Regions from separate parts of the Rhizobium sp. LEGMi-198b genome, predicted to be linked through region 2. Evidence: predicted binding sites of a transcription regulator. Region 2 holds the regulator's gene; each other region holds the start of a gene.
What was found. The regulator LexA, encoded in region 2, represses DNA repair genes until DNA is damaged. The targets are predictions, from matches to a motif close to TGTTCNNNNTGTGTTCNG.
Positions count from the first base shown of each region.

Region 1 (7,515 bases), on a different contig from region 2:
GGATCAGGATGTAGACTTCGGGGTGACCGAAGAACCAGAACAGATGCTGGTAAAGGATCGGGTCACCGCCACCTTCCGGCGCGAAGAAGGTCGTGCCGAAGTTGCGGTCGGTCAGCACCATGGTGATGGCACCGGCGAGAACCGGCAGCGACAGGAGCAGCAGGAAGGCCGTGATCAGCACCGACCAGGCAAACAGCGGCATCTTGTGCAGCGTCATGCCCGGGGCGCGCATGTTGAGGATGGTGGTGATGAAGTTGATCGCACCGAGGATCGACGAGGCGCCGGCGATATGCAGTGCGAAGATCACCAGGTCGACCGCCGGGCCGGGATGACCGACGAGGCCTGACAGCGGCGGATACAGCGTCCAGCCGCCACCCGCGCCGTAGGCACCGGCCGGGCCTTCGACGAACATCGACAGGATCAGCAGCAGGAAGGCGGGAACGATCAGCCAGAAGGAAATGTTGTTCAGACGCGGGAAAGCCATGTCCGGCGCGCCGATCATGATCGGCACCATCCAGTTGGCGAAACCGCCGATCATCGCCGGCATGACCATGAAGAAGATCATGATCAGCGCATGGGCAGTGACGAAGACGTTGTACATCTGCTTGCCGCCATCGATGGAGGCGTCGCCCGAATAGCCGTAGACCATGGAAGCCAGACCACTGAAGATCTGGATGCCCGGCTCCTGCAATTCCATGCGGATCGCAACCGACAGCAGGAAGCCAATGATACCGGCAAAGATCGCAAAGATCAGATAGAGGGTGCCGATGTCCTTGTGGTTCGTCGAGAAGAGCCAGCGGTTCGCGAAACTGGGCTTGTGAGCATGATGGTCGTCATGCGCGTGAGCGTCATGAAGAGCGTGCGAATGATCGTCGTGTGCCGTAGATCCAGCCATTATCCCTATCCCTCTTACTCAGCCGTGTTCGCAGCAACGTTGACAGTAGCCGGCTGATCGACGGCGGCCATCAGGGCCTTGTTTGCCTTGCTCAGGTCGCCGGCAGCAGTGGTCAGCCACTGCTGGTATTGATCCTGAGAGACGATGCGGATGGCGATCGGCATGAATGCATGGTCCTTGCCGCAGAGCTCGGAACACTGACCGTAGTACAGGCCCTCATTGTCGGCCTTGAACCAGGTTTCGTTCAAACGGCCCGGAACGGCGTCAATCTTGACGCCGAAAGACGGCATCGCGAAGGAATGGATGACATCCGTCGGTGCGGCGGTAACAAGGACGCGCACGACCTTGCCCACGGGCAGCACCAGCTCGTTGTCGACCGCGAGAAGCCGCGGATATTTCGACTTGTCTTCCTTGCCGGCCGCGGCGCGGTCCTGGTCCTTCAGCAGGAAGGAATCGAAAGCCAGCGGCGTGTTGCCGCTGTTTTCATATTCATAGTTCCACTGCCACTGCGTCGCCGTCGCCTTGACGGTCACGTCAGGATTTTGCGGGAACGTTAGCTGCGCGGTCAGAAGATCGAAGGACGGAACAGCCAGGAACAGAAGAATGAGGACTGGACCCACGGTCCAGATGACCTCGATCAGCGTGTTATGGCTCGTTCTGGAGGGCACCGGATTTCGCGATGCCCGGAACTTGACCATGACGACGATCAAAAGGACGAGCACCAGCAGCGTAATGGGAACGATAAACCAAAGCGTGTATGCTTCGAACCAGCGTATTTGATGCATGTTGCCGGTTGCTGCCTCTTGCAGGCCGGTTTCCCATGGTTTTGGCTGATCGGCATAGCTGCCGGTCGCAAAAAGCAGACAGGCGATAGCCGCCAGAGCTGCGTAAGCCCTCTTAATCACGATGTCTCTCCCTCCAGCGTTTGATCCCAGATCACTCAAACGCAGTATCCCTACATTCCATTGCGCTTCAAACCACAGTTTGGAGCACTCCGCAACAACTCACAAGCGTTGTCCGTGCGGCATTTTTGCGCGAAGTATATTCCCCCGGCCCGCCGAAACATGGCAAGCATTTCATCATCATACGAAAAATTGCATCGTGGTCCATCGCATTGCCGGGGCAAAATGGGATAGAGGTCGTATTTCCGCCGCAGTCGGTTGGAATTCAGCATGCGGGGCTTTTCATTTGCCGGCATGGGCTTCAACAATAGCAGCACTGATTCGAATCTAGAGGTTTTCATGGGTTTTCGTTCCCTCGCCCGGCTTTGGCTTGTCACCGCCAGCATCGCTGCTGCGGCTGCAGCACCCGTTCTGGCGCAGCAGGCACAGCAAACACAGCCGGCGCCGCAGGCTCAGCAACTGCAAACCCAGCAACCGCCGCAGTCAGGCCAACAGCCGCCGGCCCATACCCAGCAGCTTCCGACCAGCCAGGTTCCACAACCACCGGGTACGGTGCGCTCCAGCCATGGCGCATGGTCCGTGGTCTGCGACAAGCCGGCCGGCGCATCGACCGAACAATGCGCGCTGATGCAGAACGTCATTGCCGAGGACCGGCCGGAAGTCGGTCTTTCGGTCGTCGTGCTGAAGACCGCCGATCGCAAGTCGAAGATCCTTCGCGTGCTGGCGCCGCTCGGCGTGCTGCTGCCGAACGGGCTCGGCCTCAATGTCGACGGCAAGGATATCGGCCGCGCTTATTTCGTGCGCTGCTTCTCGGACGGCTGCTATGCCGAAGTGGTGCTTGAGGACGAGTTGCTGAAAACGCTGCGCAGCGGCGCGACGGCCACCTTCATCGTCTTCCAGTCGCCGGAAGAAGGCATCGGCATTCCTGTCGACCTCAAGGGCTTTGCCGAAGGCTACGACGCGCTTCCGTAAATCGACAGGGCTTGCTCTCTCGCCGTCCGAAACCTACATCGGCTCTGAACGGAGCACTTGATCCATGAATACCGATCTTCTTACCTTGTTCGATACCGACGAAACCAAGCTGCGCGGCATCGTTGCCGAAGCACTGGCCGGCGCTGACGATGGCGAGCTTTTCGTCGAGCATGTCCAGGCGGAATCGCTGACCTTCGACAACGGACGCATGAAGGGCGGCAGCTTCAACACCGAACAGGGTTTCGGCCTGCGCGCCGTCGCCGGCGAAGCGGTGGGGTATGCGCATGCGGGCGATCTCTCCGAAGCCGCGCTGAAGCGCGCCGCCGATGCGGTGCGCGCGGTCACCAGCGGCTATGCGGGTTCGTACGCCGCCGCGCCTCAGCGCACGAATAAAGTACTCTATAGCGACGAAAACCCGATTGGGAGCCCAAGCTTCGAGGACAAGGCGAGGCTGCTGCAGGAGATCGACAGCTATCTGCGCAACAAGGATGGCAAGGTGCGTCAAGTCACGGCCTCCATTGCCGCGAGCTGGCAGGTGGTCGATATCCTGCGCGCCGACGGCCATCGCGTTCGCGACATCAGGCCGATGACGCGCGTCAATATCTCGGTGATGGTCGGCGAAGGCGACCGACAGGAATCAGGTTCCTTCGGAACCGGTGGCCGCGTCGGCTTCGGCGATTTCGTCACGGAAGAGAACTGGCGCCGCGGCGCTGACGAAGCTTTGCGCCAGGCATTGGTCAATCTCGAGGCGATCGATGCGCCGGCCGGCACAATGGACATCGTTCTCGGCTCCGGCTGGCCGGGCGTCATGCTGCACGAAGCCGTCGGCCACGGGCTGGAAGGCGATTTCAACCGCAAGAAGACCTCGGCTTTCGCAGGGCTGCTCGGCCAGATGGTCGCCGCTCCCGGCGTGACCGTCGTCGATGACGGCACGATCGAAAACCGCCGCGGCTCGATCACCGTCGACGATGAGGGCACGCCTTCGGCCTACAATGTGCTGATCGAGAACGGCAAGCTGGTCGGCTACATGCAGGACCGGCAGAATGCCCGCCTGATGGGCATGAAGGCAACCGGCAACGGCCGCCGCCAAGGCTATGCCCACACGCCAATGCCGCGTATGACCAACACTTATATGCTTGGCGGCGACAAGACACCGGAAGAGATCATCGCCTCGGTGAAGAAGGGCATCTATGCCGTTTCCTTCGGCGGTGGCCAGGTCGACATCACTTCCGGCAAATTCGTCTTCGGCTGCACCGAAGCCTATCTGATCGAAGACGGCAAGGTCGGCGCACCGATCAAGGGCGCCATGCTCATCGGCAACGGCCCAGAAGCGATGAAGCGCGTCTCCATGATCGGCAACGACATGAAACTCGACACCGGCATCGGCAATTGCGGCAAAGGCGGCCAATGGGTCCCCGTCGGCGTCGGCCAGCCGCATCTGCGGATGGATCAGGTGACGGTCGGCGGGACGAAGGCTTGAAGTCTGCCTAAAGCTATGCCCATGGCAGTGGCCATCAGCCTTCGACGGAGGCTGATGCTGTTGATAGCTTTTGACCGAAGAGGACCTCCATGCGCTTGCTGTCACGCTGGCAGAATTCCGCAGGCGAAAGGGTGCGTATAGCACTTTACCTCAAAGGTATTCCGTTCACTTATACACCGGTAAGCTCATTGGCGCCCGGCGAATATGAGCGATTGAACCCTCAAGGTCTTCTACCTGCTCTCGACATCGGCGGACGTATCATCGCGCAATCGTCTGCTATCCTGGATTATCTTGAGGAAGCGTATCCAGCGCCAAGTCCGCTGCCTTCCGATCCCGTCGTCCGCGCGGAGGCAAAAGCGTTTGCCGGGCTCATCACATCGGAAATGCATTCTCTGACCGTTCTGCGTGTCAGACGCTTTTTGAAATCGGACATAGGTGCCGACGATCATCAAGTTTCGGTCTGGGTCAGCCACTGGCTGGCTCTAGGCCTTGACGCCCTGGAGGAAACCCTACGGCGCCGACCGATCCAATGGCCGTATTGCTTCAGCGTAGAAGCGGGATGGGCGGACCTGCATCTTGTGCCGCAACTAAACGCCTCCCGCCGTCTTGGCGTAGATCTATCCCGTTATTCCACACTCCTGGCAGTCGAAGAACGCTGCAACGAACTCGAAGCCTTTCGGCTTGCACGCCCGGAAGCACAGGTCGACTTCTCTCATTCTTGAACGTGGCAACCAGCCGCTCTCACCTCTCCTCCGGCCGGAACCGCCATTTCCGCTCGACGGCAGCGGCGAGATCGAGGCTGTTGCGGTGGGCGAAGAGAAGGATATGGCCAAGCACATCGGCGGTTTCGTCGGCCAACGCAGTAGCCAGATCCTCGTCCGACATGCCCTTGCGTCTTCCGCGGCCGGTCGTTTTGTTCCAGATCTGGGTGAGTTCGCCCATCTCCTCCTGCAATTTCAAAACAAACCAGTCGGCATCGCGCTCCAATCCGTTGGCGGCGGCATAGGTGGCGGAAGCCTTTTCGAACTGCTGGATCAGATCGGATAACATCAATATTGTTCCCTGTATGTTCTTAACAGAAGTGAACGATTCTGCCGGAAATAGCAAGACGGCGGAGCTTGTGCCCCGCCGTCTTGATAGTTTCAAAACTTGATTTCCGCTCAGCCCTTGGTCGGCAACAGCATGCAGTTGAAATCCTTGCGTTTCAGCGCGGCGCAGGCGGAATTCGCATCATCGCGGCTGCCGAAGCCAACGAAACGGGCGCGATAGACCGTGTTGCTGCCCTTGCCGACGGCTTCGGTATAGGGCGAAGCGTTGGCAAGAGCGCCGCCCGCCTTGGATTGAGCCTCGGACAGCAGGTCCTTGGCGGCCTGCGCCGTCGGAGTAGCTGCGATCTGCACCTGCCAACCGCCGGTCGCCGGTTTGCCGGCATTTTGGATTTCATCCATCGCCATCGGGCGATCCATCGGCACGGTCACATTTGTCGTGGCGGCATAGGCGAGCGGGGCCTGAGCCGGCGTGAACTCGGCGCGCTTGCGCGTCGTCGTGGCCGTGGTTTGCGCATCGACATCGGCAGCAACATCATCCGTCGCCGAAGCAACTTCGACCTGCTTTGCACCGCCAACACTTGCCATCAGGCGCGATGAAGTGGCGGAGGTCGCTTTCGGCACATAGCGATTGAGAAGGGAGGCCATGAAGGCATCGCGGCCGCGGGCAGTCGCGCCGCCCATGACGACGCCGATAACGCGGCGGTTGCCCTGGCGCACGGCGCTGACGATGTTGAAGCCGGAGGCATTGGTGTAGCCGGTCTTGATGCCGTCCATGCCTTCGTAACGATACATCAGATTGTTATGGCCACGGACGCGGCTGCCGCGATAGGTGAAGCTCGACTGCGAAAACAGCCGATATTCCTGAGGATAATTGTTGATGAGCGCAACGGCGAGCGTCGACATGTCGCGCGCGGTCGTCACCTGCTCCATGCTCGGCAAGCCCGATGGATTGGTGAAGACAGTGCGGCGCATGCCGAGTTCGCGCGCCTTCTGCGTCATGATGCGGGCAAAGCCGCTTTCGCTGCCGCCCAGCGCTTCGCCCATGGCAGTGGCGGCATCGTTGGCGGACTTGATGATCATGCCGTTGACGGCATCGCGGACGGTGATGGTGCTGCCCGGCTTCAGGCCGAGCTTGGTCGGGCTCTTGCCGGAGGCGTTGCTCGAGACCGGAATCGCCGTGTTCCAACCCAGCTTACCGCGATGGATAGCCTCAAACGTCAGGTACAGCGTCATCATCTTGGTCAGCGAGGCAGGGTGGTTGAGATCATCGGCATTATCCGATGCCAACACCTTGCCGGATTTCGCGTCCATGATGAAATAGGCGCTGCCCGCAAAGCTCGCTACCGGTGCGCTCAACAGCAAGACGGCCGCAGAAAGGGCCATCAAAAGTTTTTTCATATTCGTCCCCAACTGAAACAAATGCCAATACACCGCATCAACCTGTTGTGCGCATTTGCGACAAGAGCCTGATTTCGGTGCGATATTGAGGCAACACCCTCGACAGAATTCCAATTTTGCCTTTGCTGGTAAAATAACGGTTAACACATTGAAAAGATGGTGCAGATTCAGCAAGACTTAACGGCGGATGGGCTAGATCATGGGCATTCTTCAACCGGGTCAATCCCTATGGAACAGGGCATCAGAATTCGTCTCAAGCGCGCGGCGATCTCCGGCGGTCTGGAAACCGCCGCAATTCTGAAAAACCTCGGCCTGATGCGCGACGTCGCCGGCCTCGGTGCCATCTTCACCCTGCATCATGTCCGCCCTCCCTTGCCCCGAACCTTTGCCCCGAATGCGCATCTAGAAATTTCGCCCGAATTCCTCGACAGCGCGATCACGCGACTGAAACGGGATGGTTATGAATTCATTTCTCTTGATGCGTTGCCGGACCGTATCGCAAGTGATCGCAACAAGCCACCCTTTGCTGCTTTCACACTCGACGACGGTAATCGCGACAATTTCGATTATGCGCTGCCGGTCTTTGCCCGCCACGGCACGCCCTTCACGATCTTCGTCACCCAAGGCCTGTCGGAGAGGACGCACAGCATATGGTGGGAAACGCTGGCCGACCTGCTTGCCCAACGGGATCGCCTAACGTTCGACTTTGGCATGGGCACAGAGAGTTTCGATCTCAACAGGGCCGGCCAACGGCAAGCCGTGTTTGCCCGCTTTGCCGCCTATGTTCATGCCCATGACGAGATGGAGGCCGTTGCCCGG
Region 1 is NZ_JBSYVH010000001.1:578,785-586,299, forward strand. It holds gene ctaD (cytochrome c oxidase subunit I) at 1-895, opposite strand, end outside; gene coxB (cytochrome c oxidase subunit II) at 910-1,800, opposite strand; gene ACXHXG_RS02855 (invasion associated locus B family protein) at 2,137-2,769, shown strand; gene tldD (metalloprotease TldD) at 2,834-4,249, shown strand; gene maiA (maleylacetoacetate isomerase) at 4,339-4,971, shown strand; gene ACXHXG_RS02870 (nucleoside triphosphate pyrophosphohydrolase family protein) at 4,991-5,299, opposite strand; gene ACXHXG_RS02875 (serine hydrolase) at 5,410-6,696, opposite strand; gene ACXHXG_RS02880 (polysaccharide deacetylase family protein) at 6,925-7,515, shown strand, end outside.
Region 1: the regulator LexA is predicted to act here: its motif matches at 5,306-5,323, upstream of ACXHXG_RS02870 (nucleoside triphosphate pyrophosphohydrolase family protein).

Region 2 (7,515 bases):
GACGGTGATGCTCGACTCTGCGGTGACGACCACCATCACCGGGCGGATCGAACGGCGTGAAGCCGACGACAAGGGCCGTTGGCGCTATGTCGTCGCCCTGGAGGCAACGGAAAAACCGACCATTCGCCGGCCGCCGGCGCAGATCACCATTTTCGTGCGCAAACAGCTCCAGCCCTTCGAACTCGGCGACCGCATTCAGGGTAGAGCGCGGTTGACGCCGCCGGCCGGACCTGCCTTGCCCGGCCTCAACGATTTCGCCTTCAGCGCCTATTTCGATGGCACCGGCGCGAATGGTTTTGCCTATGGAACGCCGACATTATTGTCGCCGACTAGTGATGTAGTTCAGGGGTCGGTCCTCGACAAGGCGGATATCTGGCTTGCCGGTTTGCGCAGCCATATCGGCGATAGAATCAGGACGCTTTTGCCCGGAGACACCGGCGCCTTTGCGGCTTCGCTTGTCACCGATGAGAGACGAGCGATCTCAGACGATACGACGGAAGCGCTGCGGACCTCGGGTCTTGCGCATATCATCGCCATCTCCGGCCTGAACATGGCGCTCTCCGCGGGCATCTTTTATGTCGGTTTACGCTACGCCCTCAGTCTGTTTTTCGGCGTGGCACAGGCTTGGCCAACAAAGAAGATTGCGGCCTTCGGCGCGCTAGTTACAGTGACGGCTTATTATCTCATTTCCGGCTTCGGGGTATCCGCGGAGCGTGCCTTCATCATGATGGCTATCATGCTGATCGCCGTGCTCTTCGACCGACCATCCATTAGCCTGCGCAACGTGGCGCTATCGGCGATAGTCATTCTCATACTGTCGCCTTCGCAGGCGCTCGGACCAAGTTTTCAGATGTCTTACGCCGCGACCCTGGCGTTGGTGTCCGGCTATTCGCTCTGGGCGAGGAGGCCGCATCGGGAGAGCGTTCTCTCCCGGTTCCGGGTCATGCGTCCGCTGCTCTTCGTTTCCCGTTTCTTCGGAAGCATATTGTCGACCTCTTTTATAGGCGGCGCATCGACGGCAATCTTCTCGATAGAGCATTTTCACCGATTGGCGACATATGGTCTCATCGCCAATCTGGCGGCTATGCCGGTCGTCTCCTTTGTCGTCATGCCGTTTGGCATGGCGGCGACGCTACTGATGCCATTTGGCGTTGATGCCCCTTTCTGGCAGATAACCGGCTGGGGACTTGATGTCGTCATCGTCATTGCCAAAACGGTTGCCGCCTGGGGCGGCAATATTCCCTTCGGTCGGCTGCCGGTCTGGCTGTTCCCGACGGTCATAGCCGGCTTCTTGTTGATGACCTTGCTGAGAACATGGCTGCGACATGCAGGTGCGCTCTTGATCATCGGTTCGGTTGCAGTCGTGGCGCTCGGCCCCGGTGTCCTCAAGCCTGATCTCATGATCTCCGAGGACGGCACGCTGGTCGCCTTGTTGCGCAACGGTGCGCTGACGACAAACCGCGAAAAACCGCCGGATTTCATCTTCGAGCAGTGGCAAAGAGCATTGGCGATCACCGAGCAGCAACCGCCAACGATGCTTCCGCCGGATAGTCAGCTCCCCAAAATCAGCAAATCAGACAAGCATCGTCGCCTGAATTCCGAAGAACAGAGCACCGTTCGAAAGGCGATGGATGCGGCATTAGACGCGGCCGGGCCGGGCGGTTTCGCCTGCCAAAAAGGTGCATGGTGCGTGGCAATGCTGGATAATGGCGACATGCTTGTCACCATTGAAGATGCCGCCTATCTCGCTCCGGCCTGCGACACGGCCAATATCGTCATCACCTCCGTACGGCTGCGTCTTGATCGCTGCCGCTCTGGCGCGATGCTTTTTACGGGCGCAACACTGCGCCGCACGGGATCTATTGAAATGAACCTCAGCACCAATAAACCGGTCGCAACGGCGGCGTTTGAAAACCTTTCGCGGCCATGGAGCCTGCATCGCTCCTACGACTGGCGAACAGACACTTTTGGCGCGCCGCTCAAGCCGGCGTCACCGGTCAGTGATAGCGGCGAATGAGACCGACGAGCTTGCCTTGTACCTTCACTCGATCCGGCCCAAAGATGCGGGTTTCGTAAGCAGGGTTTGCCGCTTCAAGCGCGATCGAGGCTCCCTTGCGGCGGAAGCGCTTCAATGTCGCCTCTTCATCATCGACGAGAGCGACGACGATGTCGCCGGGATTGGCGGTCGTGGCGTTGCGGATGATGACGGTATCGCCGTCAAAGATGCCGGCATCGATCATCGAGTCACCCTTGACCTCCAGCGCATAATGCTCGCCGGAGCCGAGCATGTCGGCGGGAACGGTGATGTCGTGAGTATTGTTCTGGATAGCCGAGATCGGAACGCCGGCGGCAATGCGGCCCATGACGGGTACCGAAACCGAACTGTTGTTGTCCTCACTCACCGGCTTGGCGGGTGCGGGCGGCGGCACAAGTTGCGGCTTGCCAAGGCTACCCTCGATGACGCTTGGCGAAAAGCCGCGGCGAGGCTGCAGGCTCGGGCTATAGGCCTCAGGCAGCTTGATGACCTCCAGCGCTCGGGCTCGGTTCGGCAGGCGACGGATGAAGCCGCGCTCTTCCAAAGCCGTGATGAGACGGTGAATACCGGATTTGGACGCAAGGTCCAGCGCATCCTTCATCTCGTCGAAAGATGGCGGAACACCGGACTCCTTCATTCGTTCGTGAATGAAGAGAAGCAGTTCCTGCTGCTTGCGCGTCAACATCGTTTTGAACCTCGGGACTGAGAAGGTGTCGTGAAACAAATCCAGAACGGACACTATATGTTCCATATGTGTTCCGCAAGCCCTTAAATTTCGGTGAACATTTTGTAGGTGCATCAAATAAATGGGAACATAACAGGTCCCGGGCAGATGACTTTTTTCCCGGCACCTTCAAACTAAATAGCAGAAATATATGCGGAATCGGGCGAAGCAAAATTTCGGACGATCCCAAAACGGATTATCTCCAAGGCGGCGAAAAGCCATGTTCTTCGTTCTATAAGCTCTTTGGAGGACGACACTCTCCGAACCATGGAGAGCAAGCTATGGATCTGACTGGGAATCCGGATTTCTGAGGGGCCGGGATTGGTGCCATCCGTAGTAATATTCGATGGGATATCAATAGGTTGAACTTTTCCTCGAACTCCCGTGCCGGTGCTCGAGCAAGGTACGGTCGTTGGCGATCTGCCTTAGCATGCTGCGCCCGGCCAGAATCATCTCGACGAGAAAGGCCACAAAGGCGCCCATGAGTGCGAAGACGGCAAGGCCAAAGAGCCAGAGCAGCAATTGCTCGCGAAATTGCTGTCGAATTGCACCGCCCATGAGGCCGAGCGTCGCAAGGCATGTGAACACGCCCGATGCCGTGCCGAGCAGAACTGCGATCTCCAGCGCCAATGTTCGCCGTCGCAGATAATAGAGCTGCAGCAACCGCGTTTCATCCGGGTCCTCAGAGGTCACCCGTTCGAAAAGGCTGTTGACCCGGTCGGAGACGCGGGCGAGCCTGGCCGAGAAGACATTGAGGCACCCGGCGGTGCCCGCCAGCAGAAAGACCGGTGTCAGCGCTATTTGAATAACGTGCGCGGCAATAGACGTCAGATGGTCATTCAGCACATTGGATCTCCTTTCTGTCCAACGTCATCCGGTATCGGCTCCAGGGTTGTCGCCTTGCCAAAGAGGGCGCGGAGATGAGGCTGGTGACTGATCTCGCGCGAACGGTCAGGTCGGCGGCGCTGCCGATTGCGTCATTTGCTCAGCGATCTTCTTTCTCTGCAGTGTCATGGCTGCGATCGCGGCATCGGATTTTTCCTCGCCACCCACCTGCACTGTCGGCTGAGCGAAGTCGATGCCGTTTTCCATGAAGGCGTCGCGGATCATGGTATAGGCCTGGCGCCGTATGTAGGTTTGCCGACCGGGGAGGGCGGTAAAAGCAAAGCTCAGTTCGATACCGAAGTCGCCAATTTGCTCCACCCCCTTCATTTTCAGGGTCTCAAGAATCTGCGGTCCGATTTCCGGATCTTCTTTCAACTGCTCTCCGATTTGCTTGACGATCCTTTTCGCCTTGGCGACGTCGGTATTGAACGGAACCCGTAGCAGGAATTTATCGATCGCCCAGTCGCGGCTCATGTTCTGAACGGCGCCGAGTTCGCCGAAGGGAACTGTGAACACCGGACCATGATGATGTCGAAGCCTGACGGAACGCAGGCTGAAAGATTCCACGGTTCCCTTGTAGCTGCCGCTTTGAACGTATTCGCCGACGCGGAAGGCATCGTCCATCAGGTAGAAAATGCCGCTGACGATATCCTTGACGAGCGTTTGCGAGCCGAAGCCGATCGCCACGCCGAATATGCCGGCCCCCGCAATCAACGGCCCGATCTGCACGCCCATTTCGGACAGCACGGTGAGGACGGCGGCTGCGATAACGATGGCTGCCAGCGCGTTGCGGAAGATCGGCAACAGGGTGCGAAGGCGGCCCGCGCGCGCGGCTTCCGCCGATGGCGAGGAGGCACTGCTATCGGCGGCGCTCAATTTCTCGTCAATGAATGCCCTCGACAATTGCCAGCAGAGATCGGCCAAAATCAGAACGACGACGCTCTTCAGCGCACCGCGAACAGCGGCGTCGATCGCCGGATTTTCTCGTGCGAGGATGTTGGGATCATAGTGCCAGACGACGGTAATCCAGGCGACCGCGGCTACGATGACGAGCGCCCGCGCACCGCGGATGGCCAGCACCATGCGCGCACTGTTCTTGTTGTCACCAGGCCAGCGTCCCTTTGCAAATGCTTCGGCCGTCCGTCCGACGGCAGTCAATAGCCCCGGAAGAACAACGACATAGATGCCAAGCCAGAAGAGGCCGACGAAGTTGGCCACCCAAAGAAGCCAGAGGCAGGCAACGTAGAGTGAATAAAGGATGTTCATAAGCGTTAACTGTCGGGCAGCGGTTTCCTTGGCCGGTCGCCGCCACACGGCTTCGAGCGTAATCAGCAATAGGAGAATGGAGAACCCGTGGGAGACGACGGTGCCGACATCTCCGTCGATGGAGAGCGGTCTGGTCAGCGACGTCGTGGCGCCGGCTATCGCCAAAACGGCAATGAAGAGACAAGCCCTGCGATAGCCGAAGGCCGACAGAGAGCCCGCGTCCATCGATAGTCTGCAGACGGCAAATGCGAGGCGAGCGGCAATGAATGCCGTCAGATAAAACAGGATCACCACATGCAGTAGCGGCGGCCAGTCTATGGCTAGGAAAATGGCGGAGCTGACGAGGGTGAAAGTGATCCACGGTCCTAATTCTCCGATCGTATGTGCGACAAGAGGATTTGGAAACTGGGCTTTCAGGACGGTTTTCTTGAAAAACCATTCCGCAGCGAGACCGACGCAGACCAATGCGGCGAACATGACGACGGCAGGCGCAAAGCCGTTGTTCCTTGCCTGCTCACGCACCCTACTCGCTGCAGCGGCGAGCTGCCCCGGTACATTGGGAATCGCCGACCGCAGCGCCTTATATCGGGCGCGAGCGCGGGCCTCTCCGGTTTCGACCAGCGTCGCCGTCGCCGAAGGTGCCGGCTGTTGCTCGGCTGCTTGCCGCTTTTCCAGCCATTGGCGCAGCTCCGGATCATTCATCAGACGCAGCAATTCCGATAGCTTTGCAGGCGGTGCTGTGGGGGCCGTTTCGGGGGTCTGCGCGTGGCACAGTTGCGGCGCAATAGCCGTGAAAACAAGGATAAGTGCAACGGCGACCAAGCCGCTGGGCATAAGGGAAATCAAGCGGGCGACAGAATTCGTGAACCTTCGGACGTGCCCCACCAAGGCCAGACAAAGAGAAGCCGTCAAATGTAAGACCGGGCGTATGGGCGCCCCCTCGACGAGCATCAAGCGCATGTCTCCCCCAAGCACCCGACAATCAGATTGAGTACTGCTGCAAAGATAGAAGTAACGACGGGCCGCTCTTCTGCCTTTCCGAGATCGGATGGTGAATTGCGTTGCCGTTGGACAATCCGAACTGAAGAATGCGCGTCTTTGTCTTGCTGCCGGGAAACGGACTTTTCGGCGCTATCCTCACCCGTATCACTTACCTGTTGCCGCGCTACAGATCATTTATTGCAGTATGATGCGGATATTGCTCGAATTATTGCCCTCTCACAAGGGAGAGTTTGGTGCCAGCACATATATAATTCGGCTAGTTCGCGTGCGGATTTTTGCGGGAGCGCTCTTCTGTCGTCTGCTCCGACGCTTTGATCTTGAATTGAGCCGCAGATGGGCGCAAACCTGCCGACGAATGAAGGGGGAGACCATGACCTCATCGCCGCATCCGCTGGATCATCTCGTTCTGCCGACGGTCAATATCGCCTTGGCGCGAGAGCGGTTGGGCAAGCTTGGTTTCACCGTGGCGTCCGATGCCCGACATCCCTTCGGCACGGAGAATGCCTGCGTTTTCTTTGCTGACAAGACCTATCTGGAGCCCTTGGGTGTAGCATCGCAGGAGCAGTGCGAGGCGAGCGTGGGGGAGGGCAATGTTTTCGTCGCCCGCGACCAGGCCTACCGTTTTCGCATCGGCGATGAGGGATTTTCGGCCATCGTTTTCGGCACGGACGATGCGGTCGCCGATGACGAACGATTCCGGGTCAACACCATGTCAGCCGGAAACATGCTGGATTTTGCCCGGCCGATGCGCATGCCGGACGGTTCGGAGGTGACGGCAGGTTTCCGTCTTGCTTTCGCAGCCGATTTGCGTTCGCCGGATTTCTTCACCTTCTGCTGCCAGCGCATCAATCCATTGCCGGCCGATCGCGGCGCCCTGGAGCGGCATGCCAATGGCGTAACCGGCATTGCAAGGGTTGCCGTCTCGGCGCCGAATCCGGCTGCGTTCCGTGGCTTTTTCGAGCAGGTCGTCGATAGGCCAAAGATATCGGATCATTCCTTCGGCCTGACGATCCACGCGGCCAATACGGGGATCGAGGTTCTGACCCTAGAAGGCATGGAAGCCTTCTACGATCTATCCTTGTCGGGGGACGATCCCGGCCTTCGCGCACGGGCAATCCTTTTCAAGACGCGCGATCTTTCCGTGACATCGTCGCATTTGGCTGCTAACGGCGTCACATATACGCGTAAGAACAATCGTATTTTGGCAAAGCCCGCCCCCGGACAGGGCGCGCTGTTCGCCTTCGAGGAGATAGCATGAGCACCAATTCCGAAGTCATCGTCGGCGAGGGCGCATCCAAGGTTCTGTTTTCCAATGCCGCGAAGCTGTCGCTGATCGCCGGCCCCTGCCAGATGGAAAGCCGCGATCATGCCTTCATGATCGCCGGCGTGTTGAAGGAACTCTGCGACAAGCTCGGTATCGGCCTTGTCTACAAGTCGTCCTTCGACAAGGCGAACCGCACGTCGCTCTCCGGCAAGCGCGGCATCGGGCTGGAAAAGGCATTGGAGGTCTTTGCCGATCTCAAGAAGGAATATGGCTTTCCAGTCTTGACCGACATCCATACGGAAGAACAGTGCGCCGTTGTCGCCAAGACGGTCGATATTC
Region 2 is NZ_JBSYVH010000009.1:58,754-66,268, forward strand. It holds gene ACXHXG_RS27920 (ComEC/Rec2 family competence protein) at 1-2,017, shown strand, start outside; gene lexA (transcriptional repressor LexA) at 1,998-2,720, opposite strand; gene ACXHXG_RS27930 (DUF2721 domain-containing protein) at 3,114-3,605, opposite strand; gene ACXHXG_RS27935 (mechanosensitive ion channel family protein) at 3,711-5,744, opposite strand; gene ACXHXG_RS27940 (VOC family protein) at 6,283-7,170, shown strand; gene kdsA (3-deoxy-8-phosphooctulonate synthase) at 7,167-7,515, shown strand, end outside.

Region 3 (7,515 bases), on a different contig from region 2:
GCGCATCCAAGCCATTACACGCTGACCCCGGATCCGGCGATCAAATATGTGCTGCACGGCTGGAGCGATACGCCCGGCGAGCCGGCGAAGATCAATCTGACTGTCGGCGATACGCTGATCCGCAACGTGGTGACCGATATTCGTGGATGGTCGGGAGGTGTCGAGGCGAACGGCAATTCGATCTTCATCTTCGAAGTGGCCGGGCTCTGCATCGGCCATCTTGGGCACCTGCATTTCGAGCTCAACGACAAGCAATATGCCGAAATCGGCCGGCTCGATGTCGTCATGGTGCCGGTCGATGGCGGCCTTACCATGGGCGCGGACAGCATGAGCCGGGTGGTGAAACGGCTGCGTTCGTCGCTCATTCTGCCAATGCACCGCTGGGGGCCGCCGATACAGCAATTCCTGGCGATGTTCGGCCCGGATTTCGACATCGCCTATGCGCCCACCGCAAGCACCACCGTTTCGCTGAAAACCCTGCCGCGCAAGCCGCTGATTTACGTGCTGAGGGGGCTTTGAGCCGATCAGCACGATGCCCGGGCGGCCCTCTCCCTCCGCCCGGGCACACCTTCGAACGATATCGCTACCGGGCGCCCTGTCGTGGGCGTCCTTGCGGGCTTTTTGCTTGAATGAAAGCCACTTCGCTCTTATAAGGCGGCCCATTCCCAACAAAAGACGTGAACAGGGGTGCCATGGCTGGCCATTCACAGTTTAAAAACATCATGCATCGCAAGGGCCGTCAGGACTCGGTGCGTTCGAAAATGTTCTCGAAGCTGGCACGTGAAATCACTGTTGCCGCCAAGTCGGGTCTGCCTGATCCGAGCATGAACGCAAGTTTGCGCCTGGCGATCCAGAACGCCAAGGCGCAGTCGATGCCCAAGGACAATATCGATCGCGCCATCAAGAAAGCCTCCGGCGCAGATACCGAGAATTACGATGCGGTCCGCTATGAGGGCTACGGCCCCGGCGGCACGGCGATCATCGTCGAGGCTCTGACCGACAATCGCAACCGCACCGCGTCGAACGTCCGCTCGATCTTCACGAAGGCCGGCGGCGCGCTTGGTGAAACCGGCTCGGTCTCCTTCTCCTTCGACCATGTCGGTGAAATCACCTACAAGCCCGAGGTCGGTGATGCGGATAAGGTGATGGAAGCCGCGATCGAAGCCGGCGCCGACGATGTCGAGAGCGATGAGGAAGGCCACACCATCATCTGCGGTTTCGAAGCGATGAACGAGGTTGCCAAGGCACTCGAAGCAACGCTCGGCGAAGCCGAAACCGTCAAGGCGATCTGGCGTGCCCAGAACAATGTGCCGGTCGACGAAGAAAAGGCGCAGTCGCTGATGAAGCTAATCGACAGCCTGGAAGACGACGACGACGTGCAGAACGTCTATTCGAACTTCGAAGTCTCCGAAGAGATTCTGGCCAAGCTCTCGGCCTGATTTTTTCCTCTAAAAATAAGCCCCAGTCTCCCAGGTTTTGCCAAGGGAGACTGGGGCTTTTCTATTATTAGGCAGCCTTCTTGAATGACGGCAATTGCGCGAATAGCTCCACCGATCTCAGCCGCGCCTCGATGTCGTGGATCGGCATCGAAATGATCACTTCGTCCGCTTCCGTATCCTTGATGAACTGCGAAAGCTTGGCCTCCGCAGTCGCGGGTGAGCCGACAATGGCGTAACGCAGGGTGTGTTCGACATTCAGTTTTTCCATAGGCGTCCAGAAATCGTCCATGTCCCTGCGGGGGCGAGGGAAGGGGCCGCGGACATTGCGGCGCAGGTTGACGAATTGCTGCTGTGCCGAGGTGAAGTGATAATCCGCCTCTTCGTCGGTCTCCGCGGCCGAGCCCATGACGCCGACCATGACATAGGGTTTGTCGAGTGTTGCCGACGGCGTGAAGCGGTCGCGATAGATGGCGACGGCATCGAGCAAAGCTTCCGGCGCAAAATGCGAGGCGAAAGCATAGGGCAGGCCGAGCATGGCGGCGAGATGGGCGCTGTAGAGGCTCGATCCGAGCAGCCAGATCGGCACTTTGGCGCCGTTGCCGGGTACGGCAAGGATCGATTGGTTCTCGTCGGCCGGGCTGAACAGATGCTGCAGCTCGACAATATCATTGGGGAAGCTCTGGGCGCCGGCATCGAGGTTGCGACGCAGGGCCTGCGCCGTGCGCATATCCGTGCCCGGCGCACGACCGAGACCGAGATCGACGCGGCCGGGAAACAGGGCTTCGAGCGTGCCGAATTGCTCCGCTATCACCAGCGGCGAATGGTTCGGCAGCATGACGCCGCCCGAGCCGATGCGGATGCGCGAAGTGGCTGCTCCGACATGGCCGATAACAACCGCGGTCGCGGCGCTGGCGACGCCTGGCATGCCATGATGCTCCGCCAGCCAGAACCTGGTGTAGCCAAGCGCTTCCGCCTTCTGCGCCATGCGCTTCGAGCCTTCGAAGGATTGGCTGACTGTGCTGCCCTCGGCAACGGGCGAAAGATCGAGGATGGAAAAGGGGACCATGGCAAGAGACCTGCGTGGTGAAAGGGGAGGAGCAATTGTCTCCATGTAGGAGCGCCGACACTCCGTTCCAAACCCTGCCCGGCAATTTCGTCACCCTAATTTCAAAGCTGCAGAAAGAGGCTGGGTTTGGGAATTTGTTTTTGTTTCGTTCACATTTTGCTGGCACATCTGCAGCTCCAAAGATAGGTTGACGCATGCAGAATACGATTCGAATCATCGGCATCGATCCCGGCCTGCGCCGCACCGGCTGGGGCATTATCGACACGTTGGGCAATTCCCTGCGTTTCGTTGCCTCGGGGACGGTGACGTCGGACGGCGAGATGGATCTCGCGTCGCGCCTCTGCCAGCTTCACGATGGGCTTGCCGATATCGTCCACAGCTACAAGCCGGATGAAGCCGCTGTCGAACAGACCTTCGTCAATAAGGATGCGGTGGCGACGCTGAAGCTCGGCCAGGCGCGCGGTATCGCCATGCTCGTGCCCGCGCGTGCCGGGCTGCAGGTTGCCGAATATGCGCCGAATGCCGTCAAGAAGGCAGTGATCGGCGTGGGTCATGGCGAGAAGCAGCAGATCCACATGATGCTGAAAATCCTGATGCCGAAGGTGGAGTTCAAAGGCAACGACGCCGCCGATGCACTCGCCATCGCCATCTGCCATGCCCACAATCGTGGCGCCAGCCGGATGCGTCAGGCGGCGCTGGCGGGGTAGTTTGTTTTCGTTATCGCTCCTACTTTCCTTCACTTGACCTTATCTCTCCCGAAACCCATCCCTGACGGACATCATTCATGATCGGCAAGTTGAAAGGCACAATCGAAGAGATCGGCGAGGACTACGCGCTCGTGGATGTGCATGGCGTCTGCTACGTCGCCTATTGTTCGGCACGCACGCTGTCGAAACTCGGCTCCGTCGGCGAGGCCTGTGTTCTCTTCATCGAGACCTATGTCCGCGAGGACCAGATCCGTCTTTTCGGGTTCACGACGGTGCTTGAACGGGAGTGGTTCAATCTTCTGCAGACGGTGCAGGGTATCGGCGCGAAGGTGGCGCTGGCACTGTTGTCGACGCTGACGCCGTCGGAGCTCGCCAATGCGATCGCGCTGCAGGACCGCGGCGCCGTATCCCGGGCGCCGGGTGTCGGGCCGAAAGTGGCGATGCGCATCGTCACCGAGCTGAAGAACAAGGCGCCGGCGTTTGCGGGCGAGGCGATCAATATCGGCCTAAAGCAGGAATTGGGCGATGGCGTCGCTTCCGCCCCGGTCGCCGATGCCGTTTCTGCGCTCACCAATCTCGGCTATTCCCGCGACCAGGCCGCAAATGCGGTTGCGGCTGCGATGAAATCGGCGGGTGAGGAAGCAGACAGCGCCAAGCTGATCCGGCTGGGATTGAAGGAACTTGCACGGTGATCCTTTGCACCTTTTTCTATTCCTTACTATTGTCTCAAGGTAAGGAGATCGACTCATGGCGCTCCTCCACGGAATGGTGATCTAAGGGAGGGAGCCATGGTGACCGCCATGGTCTTCAGCATCAAAGCCGCAAAACGCATACCGGGAATGGAACGTCTGACATGAGCGAAGCCGCACGCTTGATATCGCCGGAAAAGCGGGGCGAAGACCTGGATGTGACGCTTAGGCCGCAGTCGCTGGACGAGTTTACCGGCCAGGCAGAGGCGCGCGCCAATCTCAAGGTGTTCATCGAGGCCGCAAAGGGACGCGGCGAGGCGTTGGACCATGTGCTGTTCGTCGGCCCCCCGGGTCTCGGCAAGACGACGCTGGCGCAGATCATGGCGAAGGAACTCGGCGTCAATTTCCGCTCGACGTCCGGCCCTGTCATTGCCAAGGCCGGCGATCTTGCCGCGCTTCTGACCAATCTCGAAGAGCGGGACGTGCTCTTCATCGATGAAATCCATCGCCTCAATCCGGCCGTCGAAGAAATCCTCTATCCGGCCATGGAGGATTTTCAGCTTGACCTGATTATCGGCGAAGGCCCGGCGGCGCGTTCGGTGAAGATCGATCTTGCCAAGTTCACGCTGGTCGCCGCCACCACGCGTCTCGGCCTGCTGACGACGCCGCTGCGTGACCGTTTCGGCATTCCTGTTCGCCTGAGCTTCTATACGGTTGAGGAACTGGAGCTGATCGTGCGCCGCGGAGCGCGGCTGATGGGGCTCGGGATAACCGAAGAGGGCGCGCGCGAGATTGCCAGGCGCGCCCGCGGCACGCCGCGCATCGCTGGCCGCCTGCTGCGCAGGGTACGTGATTTCGCCGAAGTGGCAAAGGCCGAGGCGGTAACCCGCGAGATCGCCGATGAGGCATTGACCCGGCTGCTGGTCGATAATGTCGGTTTCGATCAGCTCGACAAGCGCTATCTCAATATGATCGCCGTCAATTTCGGCGGCGGCCCGGTCGGCATCGAAACCATCGCCGCGGGCCTCTCCGAACCGCGCGACGCGATCGAGGATATCATCGAGCCCTATATGATACAGCAGGGTTTCATTCAGCGTACGCCGCGCGGCCGCGTACTGACGGCGATCGCCTGGCGACATCTCGGGATGCAGCCGCCAAAGGACCTGGAGGCAGCACAGTTCAGGCTGTTCCAGGAGGAAGGCGAGTGATCGGCCGTCGCGGTTTCCTGAAGCTCTTCGGCAGCAGTATCGTCGGATTGATGGCGCTCGGTGGCTATGCCTTTGGATACGAGCCCGTCTTGCGCCTCAACGTGGCCCGCTACCAGTTGACGCCGCCTGGTTGGACGCCGGGGCTGAAACTGAGGGTCGTGGCACTGGCCGATTTTCATGCGTGCAGACCGTGGATGACGGCCGATCGCATCGCCTCCATTTGCACCCGTGCCAACGATCTCGGTGGCGATATCATCGTTCTGCTCGGCGATTACACGTCGGGGACGGATTTCGTAACCGGACGCGTCGATCATCGGGTATGGGCGGCGGAGCTCGCGGCCCTGAAGGCGCCGCTCGGCGTTCACGCGATCGTCGGCAATCATGATTGGTGGCACGATGCGGCGGCGCAGAAGCGCGGCTCAGGCCCGACCTTCAGTCATAAGGCATTGGCGGATGTCGGAATTCCGGTCTATTCCAATCGTTCGGCTCGTCTCGAAAAGGATGGACACGGCTTTTGGCTGGCAGGCGTCGAGGATCAGCTTGCTTTGCGCCGGAGCGTCCGCTGGAAGCGCCAGTTCACGACGGGACTCGATGATCTCGACGGCACGCTGGCGCAGGTGAATGACTCGGCGCCGGTTATCCTGCTCGCCCATGAGCCCGATATCTTTCCGACCGTGCCGTCGCGCGTGTCGCTGACCTTGTCCGGTCATACGCATGGCGGGCAGGTCAGGGTTTTCGGCTGGTCGCCCTATCTGCCGTCGCGCTATGGCGACCGGTATGTCTATGGCCATATTGTCGAAGAGGACCGCCATATCATCGTCTCCGGCGGCCTGGGCTGTTCGGTGGCGCCGGTTCGCGTCGGCGTCCCGCCGGAAATCGTTGTGATCGATCTGGGATAGGGCGATGTCGAAACGCAGGGCCATCAGGGTGAACGCCGGTCATGCGCGATACCAGATGCGCGTGGCGGGCCTTGGTTTTCGCGAGGGGCATGTGCTCGTCCACCGCGCTGTGCATGAGCCGTTCTGGACCTTTCCGGGCGGCAGGGCGGAAATCGGCGAGACGTCGCAGGAGACGTTGCGGCGAGAGATGATGGAGGAGCTGGGCGTCGACGTTGTGGTTGGCCGGCTGCTTTGGATGGTGGAGAACTTCTTTCACTACGAGCGCCGTGATTGGCATGAGCTGGGGCTCTACTATGTGATGGATATCCCCCGGGGTTTCCCGTTTCGGCCGGAGGAGATCGTTCATCGCATCCAAGACGGCGACAATCATCTCGAATTCAAATGGGTGCCGGCCACGCGCGAGGCGCTGGTTGCACTCGATATTCCGCCCTATTTCATTGCCGACGAAATCGAAAGTCTGCCGATAACCGCGCGCCATCTGGTTTGGCGGGACGGCGATCTCGACAAAGCGTAGAGGAGGGAGTGCAGCATGTCCGGTTTCGATCCGATCCGCGTGTTCCGCAAGCTCGCTTACAACAACGCCTTGGCGAATACTCGATTGCATCGGGCTTGTGCGGCGCTTCGCCCTGGTGAGTTCGAGGCCAGGCGGGTGAGCTTCTTTCCGTCGATCAAGTTGACCCTTAATCACATCCTGACCGTCGACTGGTTTTATGTCGATGCGCTGGAGGGCGGGACGCTTGGTCTTAAGGCTTTCGACATCGAAGAGCCATTCGACACGCTCGATGCATTGACGGTGGAGCAAGGCAAAGTCGACGCGCGGCTCGTGGTTCTGTGTGAACATCTGAATCCCGAGGGGCTGGTACGGGTGATCGATCTGCATCGCGGCGACCGCATCCAGAGGGAGCGTGCGGAGGATGTGCTGAACCATCTTTTCCAGCACCAGACCCATCATCGCGGGCAGGTGCATGCCATGCTCGCCGGCAGCAGCGTCGCCCCGCCGCAACTGGATGAATTCATCGTTGCCGACGATGCGAGATTTCGGGGTGAGGACTTGGCAGCGCTTAGCTGGGACGAGACGATTCTGATGCGCTGAAACCCGCATGGCGCGGCGGCATCGTCAATTTCGCAATAGTTTCTTCCAGCAAGGCCGTGCCGCCGCCGCGCCAGCCGAGCGCGCGGATTTTCGACGTATCCATAGCGCTGACGACGCCTTGTAACGCGGGTGCGGGCAGGGGGTTCGGACAGCCGGTTGCCCGCTGCAAGTGCGCAAGGATATTGTGCGTATCGGTGAGAATATCCGAGAGGTTGAAAGCCTCGCCATTGATGCGGCTGGTCTCTGTTTCCAAGAGCAGGCGGACGGCGCGGCCGAGGTCGCGACCGTGGACTTCGGTTCCGGCGCGGGAAGGAACGGTCTTTCCCGCAAGGTAGTCCGTGAAAAGATCATCCCATTTGTTCGGGCGGAGATCGCCGTAGACCCCTGTCGCCCTTAGGCTCGCCGTCAGGAAGC
Region 3 is NZ_JBSYVH010000002.1:996,606-1,004,120, reverse strand. It holds gene ACXHXG_RS11520 (MBL fold metallo-hydrolase) at 1-519, shown strand, start outside; gene ACXHXG_RS11515 (YebC/PmpR family DNA-binding transcriptional regulator) at 693-1,439, shown strand; gene ACXHXG_RS11510 (LLM class flavin-dependent oxidoreductase) at 1,507-2,505, opposite strand; gene ruvC (crossover junction endodeoxyribonuclease RuvC) at 2,700-3,212, shown strand; gene ruvA (Holliday junction branch migration protein RuvA) at 3,290-3,904, shown strand; gene ruvB (Holliday junction branch migration DNA helicase RuvB) at 4,066-5,109, shown strand; gene ACXHXG_RS11490 (metallophosphoesterase) at 5,106-6,008, shown strand; gene ACXHXG_RS11485 (NUDIX hydrolase) at 6,013-6,522, shown strand; gene ACXHXG_RS11480 (DinB family protein) at 6,538-7,101, shown strand; gene ACXHXG_RS11475 (NAD-dependent epimerase/dehydratase family protein) at 7,070-7,515, opposite strand, start outside.
Region 3: the regulator LexA is predicted to act here: its motif matches at 2,641-2,658, upstream of ruvC (crossover junction endodeoxyribonuclease RuvC).

Region 4 (7,515 bases), on a different contig from region 2:
TCGAAATGAAGCGCCGCGGCGCCAAGAAGGGTCTCGCAACGCTCTGCATCGGCGGCGGCATGGGTGTCGCCATGTGCTTCGAGGCGCTTTGAGCAGCGTCGCGCCAAACGGTGCGGGAATGGTTGTAAACAAGGTCATGCTAAAATAAATAGCGAGAGACGGATGAGCGATTCGGGTTCGCTCATCCTGCTCTAGCGGTAACAGAGGGGAGTGGACATGAGCAGAGTGGCGTTGGTGACAGGCGGGACGCGCGGCATCGGGGCGGCCATTTCGATAGCGCTGCGCAATGCAGGCTACCGGGTTGCGGCAACCTATGCCGGCAACGACGAGAAGGCACAGGCTTTCCGCGAGGAGACGGGCATTTCCGTCCATAAATGGGATGTGTCCGACTATGAAGCTTGCGGCGCCGGCATTGCCAAGGTGCAGGAGGAGCTTGGCCCCATCGAGATCCTCGTCAACAATGCCGGGATCACCCGTGACGCCATGTTCCACAAGATGACGCCGCAGCAGTGGCACGAGGTCGTCAATACCAACCTTACCGGCCTGTTCAACATGACGCATCATGTCTGGCAGGGCATGCGTGACCGCAGCTTCGGCCGCGTCATCAATATCTCTTCGATCAATGGTCAGAAGGGCCAGATGGGCCAGGCGAACTATTCCGCCGCCAAGGCCGGCGATCTCGGCTTCACCAAGGCGCTGGCCCAGGAGGGTGCTGCCAAGAACATCACCGTCAATGCCATCTGCCCCGGTTATATCGGCACCGAGATGGTGCTGGCGGTGCCGGAAAAGGTGCTGAACGAGCGCATCATCCCGCAAATCCCTGTGGGACGCCTCGGCGAGCCCGAGGAAGTCGCCCGCGTCGCGGTCTTCCTTGCTAGCGACGATTCCGGCTTCATCACGGGATCGACGATCAGCGCCAATGGCGGCCAGTTCTTCGTTTGAGCTGATGGGCTGAAGTGGCGGATGATTGCCGGGAAATTGCCCGGCAGTCATCGCTGGCGTGAATTCACGGACGGCCGTGGCCGGGGTTTGAATTCCAAAACGACAGGCTTAAGGGCCACACGGCGCATTTCCTTGTCCCGCATCCGTACGGCATGGCCGAGTACATAAAATGTGGTGCCGACAAGAGCGAATGCTGCGATACTTGCAATGAATTCGGCCATGGTGCCGTTCCTTTCCAAAAACGTTGACGCGATCCCCCCGAAACCTGCGTGGGTGTGAGTGTTCGTCTCAAGAAATGTCGGCCCAAATTTTCGGCGCGAAAGATTTGGCTTTCATGACCGATCGTCAACGAAGCGCTGACGATCGGTCGGAAGAAATCGATCTTTGTCTATACCGGCTTACCGGCAGCGAGCCTCATAGCGGCGGCCATAGCGGTCGCGGTAGATGCAATAGCCCTGGTGCTCGTGGGACCGGCCGATGAGGTAGCCAACGGCGCCACCGGCGACGGCACCGATTGCGGCGCCACCCCAGCTATTGCTGGCGACACCGCCTATGATCGCGCCGGTGCCGGCGCCTATGGCTGTGCCCTTCTCGGTTGCTGTGCATGAGGCGAGTGCGCCGACAAGAGCGATCGCGACAATGATTTTCTTCATGGTATTGCTCCCTAGTGTGAGATCTTCAACAAACTCAGCCGGATCAGATCCGGCCCATCAATAGCAGAATAAGAACGATGACGAGAACTAGTCCGAGACCACCTGATGGACCATATCCCCAACCTCGGCTGTAACCCCAGTTCGGGAGCGCTCCGATCAGCAGCAGAATCAAAATCACGAGCAATATTGTACCAAGCATAGCGTATTCCTCCGCGTCCAGCGCCTAGAGCATCCCGCCAGAGCGACCTCACGCAAGCGGATAAGATGCGCCTAGATACAAGTGCCGATGCGTCCTTATCCACTCCTCGAGAATGAGGGCGCACCAATGCCGCTGTCGATAGAAACTTATTTCACGAGAAATTGTTCCGGCTCAGAAATAACAAGACATGAAGATGAGCCGGCATGCCCCGGGCAAAGGTTAATGCCCGGCTGCGAGCTGCGCAAGAAAATACCCGCCGACGACCGCGGGATATGGTTAAAAACAATTTAAAATACAATATGTTGCGGTGAACGAAACGGGAAAGCGAGCTTGTCCGTGATTCGTCAGCGATTCGTTCTGTATTTGGGCTTTGGTTAACGGCGGCAGGGATTGTGGCCTCGGAGAACCTACCCCTTTCGGCGAGGAAGGTTTAGGCCTTATCGCCGGAAAGTGGTAATTCCTCGGTCGAAATGGTTAATGCCGGCGAATTTTTTCGCTACCCATATCGTCACATCATCCTCCCTTTGGATGAGCTTCCCCTCCGAACGCTATATCTAGCCGTGAACAAATACAGTACACGAGATAATCAGCGATTCGTCGCCGATTCGTTCCGGCTTTGGTCGGAAGTTAACGATTGCAATCAATGCGAGAGATTATGGACTTTTCATATTACGTTTCGCTCAAAAGTTAATTGCAATCCACGATTCGACGTGATTTGGCGCTTCAACCCTGCAGAGTCCTGGGCATTTCGCCGGAGAAGGCACTAGATGTTGTGGAGAACAAATGCGGAATTGTGGAAAGTCAGCGATTCGTCGCCGATTCGTTCCGGCTTTGGCCCGAATCTTAACCCAGAGCCGTTCTCGATACTTATCCTCGGAAAATTGCGGAATTTACAGATGGTTAACCATGTTTCCAAACGGGAAGGCTGGTTCGCTGGATTCGCGTGATGGCTCCTGATTCACGCGAAAAAGGAGTCCTAATGCGATTCACTATCTGGTGGCGGTTTGTAAATCGAAATCCATATGTAGTGGTGAACACAAAGGGAACAGGGCGGAGTCAGCGATTCGTCGCCGATTCGTTCTCAAGCTGTTCTCGACTTACCAGGACTCGTTTTGGATGCAGAGAGAATGTAGCTTTCGGTTGAAGCCGCCAAAGATAAAATCGCATATTCCGGCCGTTGTTTTTGCATTTCAGGTCTTGCCTTTGTCACATATGGTCGTCATCTCTTCTTCTCTTCCCTGGGGACCTTGCTGATCGGAAGACAGTGGTTTCTCGCCCATGCATGGACCTATGACTCAGACTTCGCAGCCAATGATCCTGAGCGGACGCGGCGTGACCGCGGTGCTCGGACCCACCAATACCGGCAAGACCCATTATGCCATCGAGCGCATGGTGGCGCACGGCAATGGCGTCATCGGCCTGCCGCTGCGGCTCTTGGCGCGCGAGGTCTATACGCGTGTCGTCGAGAAGGTTGGGGCTCAGCATGTCGCGCTGGTCACCGGCGAGGAAAAGATCTCGCCGCCGAATGCGCGTTATTCCGTCTGCACCGTAGAAGCCATGCCGCGCGAGACGCGGGCCTCTTTCGTCGCCATCGATGAAGTGCAGCTCGCCGGCGATCTGGAGCGCGGCCATATCTTCACCGACCGCATCCTGCATTTGCGCGGGCGGGACGAGACGCTATTGCTCGGCGCCGGCACGATGCGGCCGATCCTTGAGCAGCTCTTGCCGGGGATCACCGTGGTTGAGCGGCCGCGGCTGTCGCATCTCTTCTATGCCGGACAGAAGAAGATCACCCGCCTGCCGCAGCGCACAGCGATCGTCGCCTTCTCCGCCGACGAAGTCTATGCCATCGCCGAACTCATCCGTCGCCAGCGCGGCGGTGCCGCCGTTGTCCTCGGCGCGCTCAGCCCGCGTACCCGCAATGCACAGGTCGCGCTCTATCAGGCCGGCGATGTCGAATATCTCGTGGCGACCGATGCGATCGGCATGGGGCTCAATCTGGATGTCGATCACGTCGCCTTTGCCCAGGATCGCAAGTTTGACGGCTATCAGTTCCGCAATCTCAATCCGGGCGAACTCGGCCAGGTCGCCGGCCGCGCCGGTCGTCATCTGAAGGACGGCACTTTTGGCGTAACGGGCCAGGTGGATCCCTTCGACGACGAATTGGTACGGCGCATTGAGGGTCACGAGTTCGATACGGTTAAAGTGCTACAATGGCGCACCAAGGAATTCGATTTCTCCTCGATCGCTTCGCTGCGCGCGAGCCTCGAGAGCGCACCGCGCGTACAGGGCTTGACGCGGGCACTGCCGGCGGTCGATCAGCAGGCGCTGGAATATCTGTCGCGCGATCTGGAGATTTCCGATCTCGCCAATAATCCGGCGCGGGTCGAAAAATTATGGGAAGCCTGCGCGCTTCCGGATTATCGGCGGATTACGCCCGCCCAGCATGCCGATCTTATCGCCACCCTCTTTTCCGACCTTGTGCGCTATGGCACGGTAAAAGAGGACTTCCTTGCCGAGCAGGTGCATCGCGCCGATCGGACGGACGGTGAGATCGACACGCTTTCGGCGCGAATCGCGCAGATAAGGACTTGGACCTATGTGTCGAACCGGCCCGGTTGGCTTGCCGATCCGACACACTGGCAAGAAAAGACGCGGGAAATCGAAGATCGATTGTCTGACGCGTTACATGAGAGGTTGACGAAACGCTTTGTTGATCGCAGGACATCTGTGCTCATGAAGCGCCTGAGAGAGAATGCGATGCTGGAAGCTGAAATCAGTGTGAATGGGGATGTCTTCGTTGAGGGGCATCATGTGGGACAGTTGACCGGATTCCGGTTCACGCCTATCGCGGGAACCGAGGGGCCGGACGCCAAGGCTGTCCAGACGGCCTCGCAGAAGGCGCTGGCGCTGGAGTTCGAGGCGCGCGCCGCCCGTATCCATGCGGCAGGCAACAGCGATTTGGCGATCAGTGCGGATGGCCTCGTCCGTTGGCTCGGCGATCCCGTGGCGCGGCTGTCGGGCAGCGATCACGTCATGCGTCCGCGCGTCATCCTGCTCGCAGACGAGCAGTTGACGGGCAATGCGCGTGATCATGTCGCCGCGCGCATCGAGCGCTTCGTGAATCATCATATCAGCACGGTGCTGAAGCCGCTCGACGATCTGTCGCGCGCCGAAGATTTGCAGGGTCTTGCCAAGGGGCTGGCGTTCCAGCTCGTCGAAAATCTCGGCGTGCTCTTCCGCCGCGACGTCACGGAAGAGGTGAAATCGCTGGACCAGGACGCGCGCGCCTCGATGCGCCGCTATGGTGTCCGCTTCGGCGCCTACCACATTTTCGTGCCCGCTCTGCTGAAGCCGGCTCCGGCCGAGCTCATCACCCTGCTTTGGGCATTGAAGAACGACGGCCTCGACAAGCCGGGCTATGGCGACCTGATCCCGGTTCTGGCGGCGGGCCGTACGTCCGTGGTCACCGATCCGACTTTCGAGCGCATGTTCTATAAGCTCGCCGGCTTCCGCTTCCTCGGCAAGCGGGCGGTGCGCATCGATATTCTTGAGCGGCTGGCGGATATTATCCGTCCGCTGCTGCAGTGGAAGCCCGGCCAGGCGTCGCGTCCGGAAGGCGCCTATGACGGCCGCCGCTTCACGACGACGACGGCGATGCTCTCCATCCTCGGCGCAACGCTGGAAGATATGGAAGAGATCCTGAAGGGTCTCGGCTATCGTGCCGACGCCGTGAAGGCCGAAGACGCGGCAGCCTTCCTTTCGCAGCAGGATACCTCCTCGGCACCTGCTCCGGCGCAGGCTGCGGAAACCGTCGCAGAGAAGGCCGATCACGACGATGCCGATGGCGCAGGCGATGAGCCGGCTACCGAAGGCGAAACCGCCGCACAGGATGCGGTTCCCGCAGCGCAAGCTCCTGCTGAGCCTGCCGCCGCCGAGCCGGTGGACGCCACAGAGGCAGCAACCGAGTTGCAGGTTGCCGATGCCGTCGCCGAGGCGGTCGAACCGAAGCCGGTTCTGCTTTGGCGTCTTGGCGGACGCAGCGATAACCAGCAGCGCCAGGGTGGACGCGGCCATGGCGATCGTCGCGGCCATCAGGGCGAGGGGCGCGGTCACCAGGGTAATCGCCGCAACGGCGGTGGCGAGCAGCAGGCGAACGGCGAAGGCAACCGCGAGGGCCGGGATAATCGCGAAGGGCGCGAGGCCCGTGGCGACAACCGAGGACCGCGCGGCAATCGCGACGGCGGCCGTCCGCAGCATCAGGGCAATCGTTCCGAACGCAACGACCGCCAGGATCGCGGCGACCGGGGTGACCGGAAAGAGCGTAACGATCGCAATGATCGGAACGACCGCAACAATCGCGGCGCATCGCAGCCGCTGCGCTTCGAGGCCAAGCCGCCGCGCAAGGAAAAGCCGATCGATCCGGATTCTCCTTTCGCCAAGCTCGCTGCCCTCAAGGAGCAGATGAAGAAATAGGCCATGACGGACGAAAAGCAGCCATCTTCCGGTTCGCGCCAGCGCATCGACAAGTGGCTGTTCTTTGCCCGCATGGTAAAATCCCGCTCGCTGGCGCAGGTCTATGTCCAGAACGGCAGCGTGCGGGTGAATGGCGAGCGGGTCGTTCAGCCGAGCTACGGCGTCAAGGCAGGCGACCGGATCGAGCTCTCGCTCGAGCGGCGCGACGTCGTCCTGATCGTGCGTCAGCCGGGCGAGCGCAGAGGTCCCTTTGAAGAAGCGAAGCTGCTTTATGAGGATCTGACGCCGCCGCCAGATGAGACAAAACGTCTCACTCCCTTCGAGCAGGCGCTCCGCGCGCCGGGCAGCGGACGGCCGACGAAACGCGACCGGCGAGCTATAGACCGGCTGACCTCCGAGGATGATTAGAAAACCGTGCTCGAACTCCATGATTTTGGGACTGTTTATCCCTTGAAATTGGCCGGCAAAGTCGATACCTCACGGTCAACCCGCTGGTAACCAGCCGGTCGGCATGCCTGCGCATAGCGCATACGCCTGTCCGCCGGCTTCCGAGGGAAAAGCGTGACGTTCCAGGTTGCGCATCCGCGGAAAACGAGAGACATCCCTGGAGTGCTTCATGACATACGTCGTGACCGACAATTGCGTTCGCTGCAAATACACCGATTGCGTGGAAGTCTGCCCCGTCGACTGCTTCTACGAGGGTGAGAATTTTCTCGTCATTCATCCCGACGAATGCATCGATTGCGGCGTTTGCGAGCCGGAATGTCCCGCCGAGGCGATCAAGCCCGATACCGAGCCGGGCCTCGACAAGTGGCTGAAAATCAACGCGGATTATGCCTCGATCTGGCCGAATATTACGGTCAAGCGCGATCCTCTCCCGGAAGCCAAGGAAATGGACGGCGAACAGGGCAAGTTCGAGAAATATTTCTCGACCAACCCTGGTTCGGGTGACTGATTGAGGGCCGTGACAGGCCCTCGATAAAGGTGTAGTCGATAACGCTTAAAGACGAATCATTGCCGTTGGCCGCCGGAGCGGTCGACGTGGCCGTTTTGGTGTGCGTAAAGCAAATTATTGATTTAGTCAGATTTTTGTGATAGCTTCCTCACACTGATCCACTGCGGCATTTCGCGTGCCCCAAACCATCACGAAAGCAAGTAACAAATCCGTACGCGGTTTCCTTGACATATCAACGTTTTGAGTTGTCGGGTCTGGGATCGCGATGAACGGATTTCTTTTTGCACGCG
Region 4 is NZ_JBSYVH010000004.1:209,106-216,620, forward strand. It holds gene ACXHXG_RS17480 (acetyl-CoA C-acetyltransferase) at 1-92, shown strand, start outside; gene phbB (beta-ketoacyl-ACP reductase) at 217-942, shown strand; gene ACXHXG_RS17490 (YMGG-like glycine zipper-containing protein) at 1,341-1,595, opposite strand; gene ACXHXG_RS17495 (DUF3309 family protein) at 1,639-1,794, opposite strand; gene ACXHXG_RS17500 (helicase-related protein) at 3,085-6,270, shown strand; gene ACXHXG_RS17505 (RNA-binding S4 domain-containing protein) at 6,274-6,678, shown strand; gene fdxA (ferredoxin FdxA) at 6,887-7,225, shown strand.
Region 4: the regulator LexA is predicted to act here: its motif matches at 2,825-2,842, upstream of ACXHXG_RS17500 (helicase-related protein).